DNA from 2 places in the Heliomicrobium sulfidophilum genome. Region 1 is predicted to be linked to the other one. Evidence: riboswitches for the same ligand, from Rfam matches in the RefSeq annotation. Region 1 holds a riboswitch; the other holds the start of a gene.

The links. Region 1 has a riboswitch for S-adenosylmethionine ahead of AC0CW1_RS16235 (homocysteine synthase). Riboswitches for the same ligand answer to the same signal wherever they lie in the genome.
Region 2: it holds a riboswitch for S-adenosylmethionine, as region 1 does, so the genes downstream of both, AC0CW1_RS09275 (methionine ABC transporter ATP-binding protein) here and AC0CW1_RS16235 (homocysteine synthase) in region 1, are expected to answer to the same signal.

The regions. Positions count from the first base shown of each region.
Region 1 is NZ_JBVTZZ010000005.1:2,221,996-2,226,805, reverse strand. Features, by position in the region: gene AC0CW1_RS16245 (hypothetical protein) at 1-159, opposite strand, end outside; gene metX (homoserine O-acetyltransferase MetX) at 418-1,593, opposite strand; gene AC0CW1_RS16235 (homocysteine synthase) at 1,609-2,904, opposite strand; SAM riboswitch class I at 3,013-3,135, opposite strand; gene AC0CW1_RS16230 (ComEC/Rec2 family competence protein) at 3,387-4,313, shown strand; gene AC0CW1_RS16225 (hypothetical protein) at 4,549-4,810, opposite strand, start outside.
Region 2 is NZ_JBVTZZ010000005.1:751,185-755,994, reverse strand. Features, by position in the region: gene AC0CW1_RS09280 (methyl-accepting chemotaxis protein) at 1-1,747, shown strand, start outside; SAM riboswitch class I at 2,069-2,176, shown strand; gene AC0CW1_RS09275 (methionine ABC transporter ATP-binding protein) at 2,307-3,209, shown strand; gene AC0CW1_RS09270 (methionine ABC transporter permease) at 3,202-3,855, shown strand; gene AC0CW1_RS09265 (MetQ/NlpA family ABC transporter substrate-binding protein) at 3,924-4,787, shown strand.

The DNA of each region.
Region 1 (4,810 bases):
GGCGATGAACTGGTTGGACACCCATTGGATGAGCCCCTCTTTGTTGCTGGCATCGTCATAGCCGGACAGCCACTCCACCGTCATTCCTTTTTTGAGGGCGAAGCCCCAGGCAAAAAAGACGATCATGTTGAAGAGCGGGAGCAGGATGTTGACTTTCATGGCCTTTCCTCCCTTCCCAAAAACAAAAGGGCGCCCTGCGGCGCCCTTTCCTGCTGGTGTACTGCTTCGATGACTGCTTCGTTGATTTCCGTCTGCATAACAGGTTCCGCTTGAATCATTGCCGCATACCCTTATATGCTTGCCGAGAAAGGGCAACGTTTTACCTAACATCACCTGTTGCCTGTATCTCTCTGATCGCATGTTGCGCAAAAAGTGATGTTCCTTCGGTATCGCATCGATTCTTCGCTTGGGAGTGCATCACAGTCGTCTCTTTTCCGCAATGCCATTGACAAAAGACGCCACGACGGGCCGCATCCGCTCGAACTCGATCAGGAAGGCGTCATGACCGTGGGGGCTTTTCAGTTCCCAATAGTCGGCGTCACAGCCGGCTTTTTTCATGATCTCAGCCATCTCGATCATATAGACGGGCGGGTAGAGCCAGTCGGAATCGACGCCGATGAAGAGCGTCCTGGCGGCGATGGAGGCGATGGCCTTTTCGTAGCCGCCACGACCGCGGCCCACATCGAGCAGGTCCATGGCCTTGCAGAGGTAGATGTAGCTGTTGGCGTCGAAGCGCTGTACCAGCTTGTCGCCCTGGTAGTGCAGGTAACTCTCGATTTCGAAGCGGTTGTCAAAATCAAAATATGCCCTGGGCTGGTTGTTCGTCATCCGCCGGCCGAAACGGGCAGTGAAGAGTTCGTCGCTCCGGTAGGTGACCATGCCGAGCATCCGAGCAATGGCGAGGCCCTGGGCCGGTCCCTTCCCAGGCGCGTAGTCGCCGCCTTTCCACTCGGGGTCGAGCATGATCGTCTGGCGCATGATTTCGTTGAAGGCGATGCCCATGGCCGTCATCCTCCCGGCCGTGGCGATAGGCAGCAGGCCGTCCATCATCTCCGGGTAGGTCACTCCCCACTCCAGCACCTGCATGCCGCCCATGGAACCGCCGGCGACGAGGAGCAGCCGCTCGATGCCCAGGTGATCGACGAGCGCCTTTTGCACCCGCACCATGTCCCGGATGGTGTAGACGGGAAAGTCCATCCCGTAGGGCCGTCCCGTCGCCGCGTTGACACTGGCCGGTCCTGTCGTTCCCCGGCATCCGCCAAGCACGTTGGAACAGATGATGAAAAAGCGGTTTGTGTCAAAGGGCTTGCCCGGGCCGATCAGGTCGTCCCACCAGCCCGGCGCCTTGTCAGCCAGTTGGTTTTTGCCGGCGGCGTGGTGGTCCCCCGTCAGGGCGTGAGCGATCAGGATGGCGTTGGAACGCTCCCGGTTCAGGACGCCGTAGGTCTCATAGACCACCGTGATGGGGCCGAACCGGCTGCCCGATTCCAGCACAAAGGCGTCGGACCCCTCGGCAAAGGTGAACGTTTGGGGTTGGACGATCAGATCCCAGTTTCTCATCAACCCCCGGTTGGCAACGGCCCCAGTGCTCATTCGGATCCCGCCTTCTTATGCCCGGCCTTCAGCGGCCCGCAGCGCCTGATCAAGGTCTTCTATCAGATCATCCGGATCTTCAAGGCCGATGGAGAGGCGCACCAGATCGGGGCTGACGCCGGCGGCGCGCAAAGCCTCCTCAGAGAGCTGGCTGTGGGTCGTCGACGCCGGGTGGATGACGAGAGACTTGGCGTCGCCCACATTGGCCAGATGGGAGAAAATCTGTAAGCTGTCGATAAAACGGCGGCCGGCTTCGACACCGCCTTTGATCCCGAAGGTAAAGATGGCGCCGGCGCCTTTGGGCAGGTATTTTTTCGCCAGAACGCAAGAGGCGTGGTCATCACATTCGGGGTAGGAGACCCAGCCCACCAGGGGGTGGTTGCGCAGGAAATCGACGATGCGGCGGGTGTTGCTCACATGGCGCTCCATCCGCAGCGAGAGGGTCTCCACTCCCTGGAGCAGCAGGAAGGAGTTAAAGGGGCTGATGCAGTTGCCCATGTCGCGCAGGAGCTGCACCCGAGCCTTGACGACGAAGGCCGCCGCTCCGATATCCTTGGCGTAGACGATGCCATGGTAGCTCGGGTCAGGGTGGGTAAAGCCGGGGAACTTTTCGTTCTGGGCCCAGTCAAACTTGCCTGAATCGACAATGACGCCGCCGATGGAGGTGCCATGGCCGCCGATGAACTTGGTGGCTGAGTAGACGACGATGTCGGCGCCGAAGTCGATGGGTCGGCAGAGGGCTGGTGTGCCGAAGGTGTTGTCGACGATGAGGGGGATGCCGGCTTCATGGGCGATGGCGGCGACTCCCTCGATGTCCAGCACATCGCACTTAGGGTTGCCGATAGTTTCGCCGTAAATCGCTTTTGTCTTTTCATTGATGGCGGCCCGGAAATTGTCAAGGTTCGAGGGATCGACGAAACGAACCTTGACGCCAAGCCGCGGCAGCGTGTGGGTGAAGAGATTGTATGTCCCGCCGTAGAGGCTCGTAGAAGCGACGATCTCGTCTCCGGTGGCGCATATGTTCAGGATCGACAAGGTGATGGCCGACTGGCCGGAGGAGAGGGCCAGGGCGCCGACGCCGCCGTCGAGGGCGGCGAGCCGTTTCTCCAGCACGTCCGTCGTCGGGTTGTCGATGCGGGTGTAGATGTGGCCGGGCTCTTTTAAGGCGAAGAGGTTAGCGGCATGCTCCACATCGCGAAAAGCATAGGATGTGGTCTGGTAAATCGGAACCGCCCGGGAAAGGGTGTCCTGGTCCGGCACATGGCCTTCGTGCAGGGCGATCGTGTCAAAGCGCCATTTTTTCTCTGTCATGGCTATGCTCCCTTCTTGTCTTTTCATCATGTAAAAACACCCTTCAAGCGGGAAAAGGGGCGGGATGCAAAAACCCCCTACGCAGACGCAGGGGGTATACTTCTATCCGCCTCATCTGCCAGAACGGGTCTCCGTCCTGAAGGAATTGGCACCATGTCGCATCAGTTCCCACCGCTGCGACGGGTTGCCGGGTTTCATCGGGCCCTTTCCCTCCACCTCTCTGGATGAGTGTATTCAATTACAGGCCAAGCCCCCATAGGGCAAGCGCTTGGAGATTATTGTACCTGTGACAGCCTTCGCCGTCAATTGAAAAAAAGAAAGGTAACGGAAAATTTACGCTTGGCGGCTTAGCGCCTTATCGCCCAAAAAGCTGGTGTTCTTTTACAAACGGATCCGCCCGCCGACCTCTTGCCCCTGCCCTCTCATGAAGGGAATAGCTCATCGCCGTGGAATTAGACAAAAAAACAAAAGGAGGCCTTCTGTTGCACCATCGATGGTTTAAACCGCTCTTCCTGTCACTGTTTCCGTTGCTGCTGGCCCTTATCCTTGCGCTCACAGGCTGTTCCAAATCGGCGCCCAACGCCAACGCTCCTGGTTCAGCAGGATCGCCATCCACTTCAACCGCCTCATCGCAACCGGCCGCCCAGGGCGTATTGAAAGTCCATTTCATCGATGTGGGACAGGCTGATTCCATCTTGCTCCAGTCTCCCGGCGGGCGTTTCGTCCTTGTCGACGGCGGCAATGTGGACGATGGTCGGCTGGTTCTCGAGTACCTGAAGCGTCAAGGGGTCAAGGAACTGGCCGCCGTCGTGGCGACTCACCCCCATGAGGACCATATCGGAGGACTGGACAAGGTCATCAAAAGCTTCCCTGTGGGACAGGTCTATATGCCGAAGGCCACGACGACCACAAAAACCTTTGAGTACTTCATTAACGCCGTCAAGGCAAGCGGCGCCAAACGTGTCGAGGCCAAAGGCGGCGTGAAACTCGATGCGCCTGATTTTAACGGCGCCTTCCTGGCTCCCAACGAGGCAAACTATGAGGAACTGAACGATTACAGCGCCGTCCTCAAAGTCACCTACGGCAAGGTGTCCTTCCTGCTGACGGGAGACGCCGAAGCGCAATCGGAAGGGGAAATGCTGGCGCGCGGCTATGACCTGAAAGCCGACGTGCTGAAGGTCGGCCATCATGGGAGCTCAAGTTCCACAACAACCTCCTTCTTGAAGGCTGTATCACCCAAATACGCCTTTATTCCTGTAGGCGAAGGCAACGACTACGGCCATCCCCATAAAAAAATCCTCGACAGACTGACCAAGGCCAATGTACAAGTCTTCCGGGCCGACAAACATGGCGCTGTGGTAGCGACCTGTGATGGGGAAAGGGTCACCTTTGAACCGGAAAAAAGGTAAATGAAGCAAAATACGTTGAAGGCGTATTCACGATCTGAGTCGGGAGCAACTCCCGGCTCATTTTTTGTTTTCACGATTCTAATCCCGCACCGATATGAATAAAAAAGTGTAGTAGGTTATTTTTTCCATTTTTCAATGGCATCTGGTAGGCCTATTTTTTCGGAGGTGATTTTTTGATTCAAGGTGGCTCTTTGAAAGGTCCTATTCGTTCCTGCTTGCTGGCCCTTGCCTTGGTTCAGGTCTTCGCTTGCAGTGACGCGGAAGCGGTTTCATCGCAAAAGGCATTCGCTCCGCAGCCATTTATCGCCGTCACCGCCACAGGGACAACACCCGGCAAGGCGTCCACCTCGACTGGCGCGGCAATCCCCGCCATATCGTCGCCCTTTGGTTCTACCTCACAATCGACGTCTAGCACCACGGGCACGTCGGGGACGATGGCCACCCCTGCCGGGACCTCAGCCGTGGCGACACCGACCGCGCCAGCAACACCGGTTCTG
Region 2 (4,810 bases), 1.5 Mb from region 1:
TTGGCTAGAACCAGGCGCCTATCCGGAGAAAGGCACGTACTTCGGCCCCTACCTCTATAAAGAGGGCAATGAGATTAAACTGACTTGGGACTATAGCAACGCTGAGTTTGATTATCATCAATACGACTGGTATAAAGACGGCATGAACAGCCCCGGCGGAGCCGTCTGGAGCGAGCCCTATGTGGACACGGTGACAGGTGTTCCCATGATTACCGCCAGTCATCCTATCCGTTTGGCAGGGAAGAGGATCGGGGTGACTACTGTCGATATTGGCTTGAAGGAACTGACTGAAGCGGTGCGGCAGATTCGCGTCGGCCAGGAAGGCCGCGCATTTATAATAACCCAGCAGGGCTTTTACCTAGCCCACTCCGATGAGAGTAAGAACCTAAAAGATAAAATCCTCGATGAGCAGGATCCCCGGTTGCAGCAGTTTGGAAAACAGGTTGTGGAAGCCAAAGAAGTCGGGTTGGCTTACCTGACGATAAACGGGGTGGCCCAGCATGCCGTTTTTGTGCCGATCGGCAACACAGGGATGAAGCTTGTGTCCGCCATTCCGGAAGCGGAAGTCAATGCGCCGGCGAAACGGTTGCTCTGGACGAACCTCTCCATTTTCCTGCTGGCCGTAGCCCTCTTTGCCCTACTGATGTATCTGCTGATCGAGCGACGTGTGGCCCGTCCGCTGCGACACCTGAAAGAACAGGCAGAACGCGTTGCCCAGGGCGATTTGTCGGTGGCGAAAAACGAAGTTGTTTCTCAAGACGAGTTTGGCCAGTTGGCCCAGTCTTTCGCCACAATGACTGTCAACCTGCGCGGCATCGTCAGCCAGGTGATGGCAGAGTCAAAACAACTGGACGAATCGTCCTGTCACCTGACCGAATCGGCCAACCAGGTGGGTGAGGCGGCGACACAACTCGCCGAAGCTGTCGGAGGGTTGGCGGAAGGCGCCGGCAAACAGGTGGCGGAGGTCGCCCGTTTTCGCGACCATGTGCGAGCCAGCGAATTGCATGTCCATGAGGGGGAAGCGGCCTCACAGACCTTGGCGCAGGATGCCCGCCAATCGACGGCGGCAGCAGCCCAGTGCCACGACACCATCGAAAAAGCGTCCCAGCACCTCCAAGGCGTCAGTCAGTCCGTCGACGCCAGCACGGCGGCGATTCGCCGGCTCAACGGGCTATCCGAGGAAATTGGGGTGATCACCACCTCCATCACCGACATTGCCGAGCAGACGAATCTGCTCGCCTTGAACGCTGCCATTGAAGCGGCGAGAGCCGGCGAGCATGGGCGCGGTTTCCACATCGTCGCCGATGAAGTGCGCAAGCTGGCCGAGGAATCGGCCCGAGCAGCGGCTCAAATCACGAGCCTTGTCAGCAACATGCAGCAGGAGACCTCGGGCACGGTCGATTTGATGAACGCCAACGTGACTTCGATCGGCGAGCAGGTGGGCCTGATCCGGCAAGGGGCCGCAGCGTTGGAGCAGGTCATCGGTTCGGCCATGCGCACAGAGGGCAGCGTTCGTCAGATGCAGGAAGCCGTCAGTTTGATCTCTGCCTCCGTGAAAGCGATGAATGCGTCGGCCGGGGTGATTGAAGGGGTGGCCGGCGAGTTTTCGGCCCTTTCGCAACAACTGGCTGCCTCTACGCAGGAGCAGGCGGCTGTGGCTGAGGAAATGGCCGAACGCAGCAGCCAGCTCAGCCAGTCCTCGCAATCGCTCCAAGAAAAAGCCAAACAATTTCGCCTTGACCCCTAGAGCGCCCTTGTCAGGCTAGACAAGGCCTCCATTTCTGCGCCGAAGTGCTTCGAGATCGAGCAGCGGCTGTCTGAAATCCTTGACATCCCTGTCTTTCACGACCGGCACGGGACGGACATCGTCTCCCTGGCAAGCCTCGTACCCGAGGCGGAGTTGTCGGCAGAGGTGACATCGGTAATCACCCGGGCTGTCGATGAGGTGGCGCGGCGCACCGGCGTGACGAGACCGACTCCCCCTGGGACAGGCGAGGAGGAGAAAAAACAGATTGACAAGCAAAGTTTGTGCTTGTTATACTCAAGCGCGTGACAACCAAATAGGGACTTCTTATCAAGAGATGGCTGAGGGACTGGCCCGATGACGCCCGGCAACCGGTTATGAATAACACGGTGCCAATTCCTGCGGGATGCGACGCATCCTGGGAGATAAGGAGGGGAATAAGCGTGCGCAAAACCTCTTCTTGTCGAAGAGGTTTTTTGTTTTGTTCTATCATTTTTCTCGTGTCACCGAGGTTTTTCATGTTACCGAAGTTTTTTCACATCACTGAAACGAGGAGAAACCCATGATCGAAATCCGCAACCTGAAAAAAGTCTTTCCCACCGCCGGGGGCCCCTTCACAGCCATCGACGGGATCAACCTCACCATCCCTAAGGGGAAGATCTACGGCATCATCGGGCCGAGCGGCGCCGGCAAGAGCACCCTCATTCGCACGATCAACATGCTGGAGCGGCCCAGCGAGGGCAGCGTCATCATCGCCGGCGAGGACATCACCCGCTTTGACGATGGCCGCCTGCGCGCGCTCCGCCAGCAGATCGGCATGATCTTTCAGCACTTCAACTTGCTCACCTCCCGCACCGTCGGCGAGAACATCGCCTTCCCGCTGGAGATCGCCGGCATGGACAAAGGGCAGATCCGGGCGCGGGTGAAGGAGTTGCTGCCCCTCGTCGGGCTGGAAGACAAGGAAGACACCTATGTGGCCCATCTGAGCGGCGGGCAGAAGCAACGCGTCGGTATCGCCAGGGCGCTGGCCAACCACCCGAAGATCCTGCTCTGCGACGAGGCCACTTCGGCCCTCGATCCCCAGACGACTAAGTCTATCCTGCGCCTGATCGCCGACATCAACCGGCGCTTCCACCTGACCGTCGTCCTGATCACCCATGAGATGCAGGTCATCCAGGAGATCTGCGACGAGGTGGCCTTCATCGAAGGCGGCAGGATCATCGAGGCCGGCCCGGTGCGCGAGGTCTTCACCAACCCCCGTTCTCCTGTCGTCAAGGAATTCGTCCGGGGCGCCCGGGAAGGGGGAGACGACGCCAACATCCTCTTCGGGAACATCGACACCGTCCGCGAGACACCCTGCGGCACGCTGCTGCTGGAACTGACCGGCGAAGCGGTCAAGGTCGACGAGGCGCTTGCTTATATTCGCTCCCGCGATGTAAAGGTGGAGGTGATCGACCGTGAATGAGGCATACCTACTGGCGACCTGGGAGACCTTCTACATGGTCATCGCGGCGACAGGTCTTTCGACGCTCCTCGGCATTCCCTTGGGCATCCTCCTGGTCGTCACGGAAAAGGGCGGCGTTCTGCCCAACCGGCTCGTCAACGGCTTCCTCGCTATCGCCGTCAACATTTTCCGTTCCATCCCCTTCATCATCCTGCTGGTGGCCATCCTGCCCCTGACCAAGTTGCTCGTGGGCAGCCGCATCGGCACCCAGGCTGCCATCGTCCCCCTCACCGTCGCCGCCATCCCCTTTGTAGCCCGCATCATCGAAGCCTCCCTCAAAGAGGTCGACAAGGGCATCATCGAAGCGGCCCGCGCCATGGGGGCGACACCGGGACAAATTATCGGCAAGGTGCTCCTGCCGGAAGCGCTCCCCGGCCTGCTGCTGGGGATCATCATCACCTTTGTCACCTTGATCGGCTATTCGGCCATGGCCGGCGCGGTGGGAGGAGGTGGTTTGGGCGATTTGGCGATCCGAGAAGGCTATATGCGCAACAACGGCGATGTGACCTGGGTGACGGTCGTAGTACTGGTGGCCATGGTGCAAATCTTTCAGAGCCTCGGCGACTGGCTCACCGGGCGGATCCGCAAGCGCCGCGGGCTGGTATAAACGCTGACAAAAAAGACGAGAAACGCAACCAATATCACAGCAATAAACAAATAAGGAGTCGTGACAATATGTTCAACCAACTGCTGCAGAAAAAAATCACCCGCCTCATCGGCGGCCTCCTGGTGCTCTCCGTCGCCGCCCTCGGCGCAGCCGGTTGCGGCGCCACATCCGGGGCGAACAGTTCCGGAAGCACTGGCGGACAGCCGGCAGCCTCGAAAACGATCCGCTTCGGCGTCTCCCCCGTGCCCCATGCTGAGATCGCCAAGCTCGCCCAAGACCTCCTGGCCAAAGAGGGCATCGAACTGAAGATCGTCGAGTTCAACGACTATGTGCAGCCCAACCTCGCCCTCGCTGACGGCGAACTGGAAGCCAACTTCTTTCAGCACAAGCCCTACCTGGACACCTTCGCCGCCGAACATAAGCTGGACCTGAAGACAGCCGCCGGCGTTCACGTGGAGCCCATGGGCATTTACTCTAAGCAAGTGAAGAACCTCGCCGACCTGAAGGAAAAGGCCAAAGTCGCCATCCCGAACGATCCGACCAATGGCGGACGCGCTCTGCTGCTTCTCCAATCGGCCGGCCTCATCAAACTGGACCCCAACGCCGGCGTGAAGGCGACGACAAAAGACATCAAAGAAAACTCGAAGGATCTGACCATTACCGAACTGGAAGCGGCCATGCTGCCCAAAGTGCTCGATGACGCCGACATTGCCGTCATCAACACCAACTTCGCCCTCGGCGCCGGTCTCAACCCCCTCAAAGACGCTCTCACGATGGAAGGCAAGGATTCCCCCTATGTGAACATCGTCGTCGTCAAAAAGGGCAACGAGAACAACGAAGCGATCCAGAAGCTGGTCAAGGCGCTCACCAGCCCGGAAGTGAAGAAGTTCATCGATGAGAAGTACAAAGGGGCCGTCGTCCCCGCCTTTTAAAAATCTGTCCTCGATTTGACCCA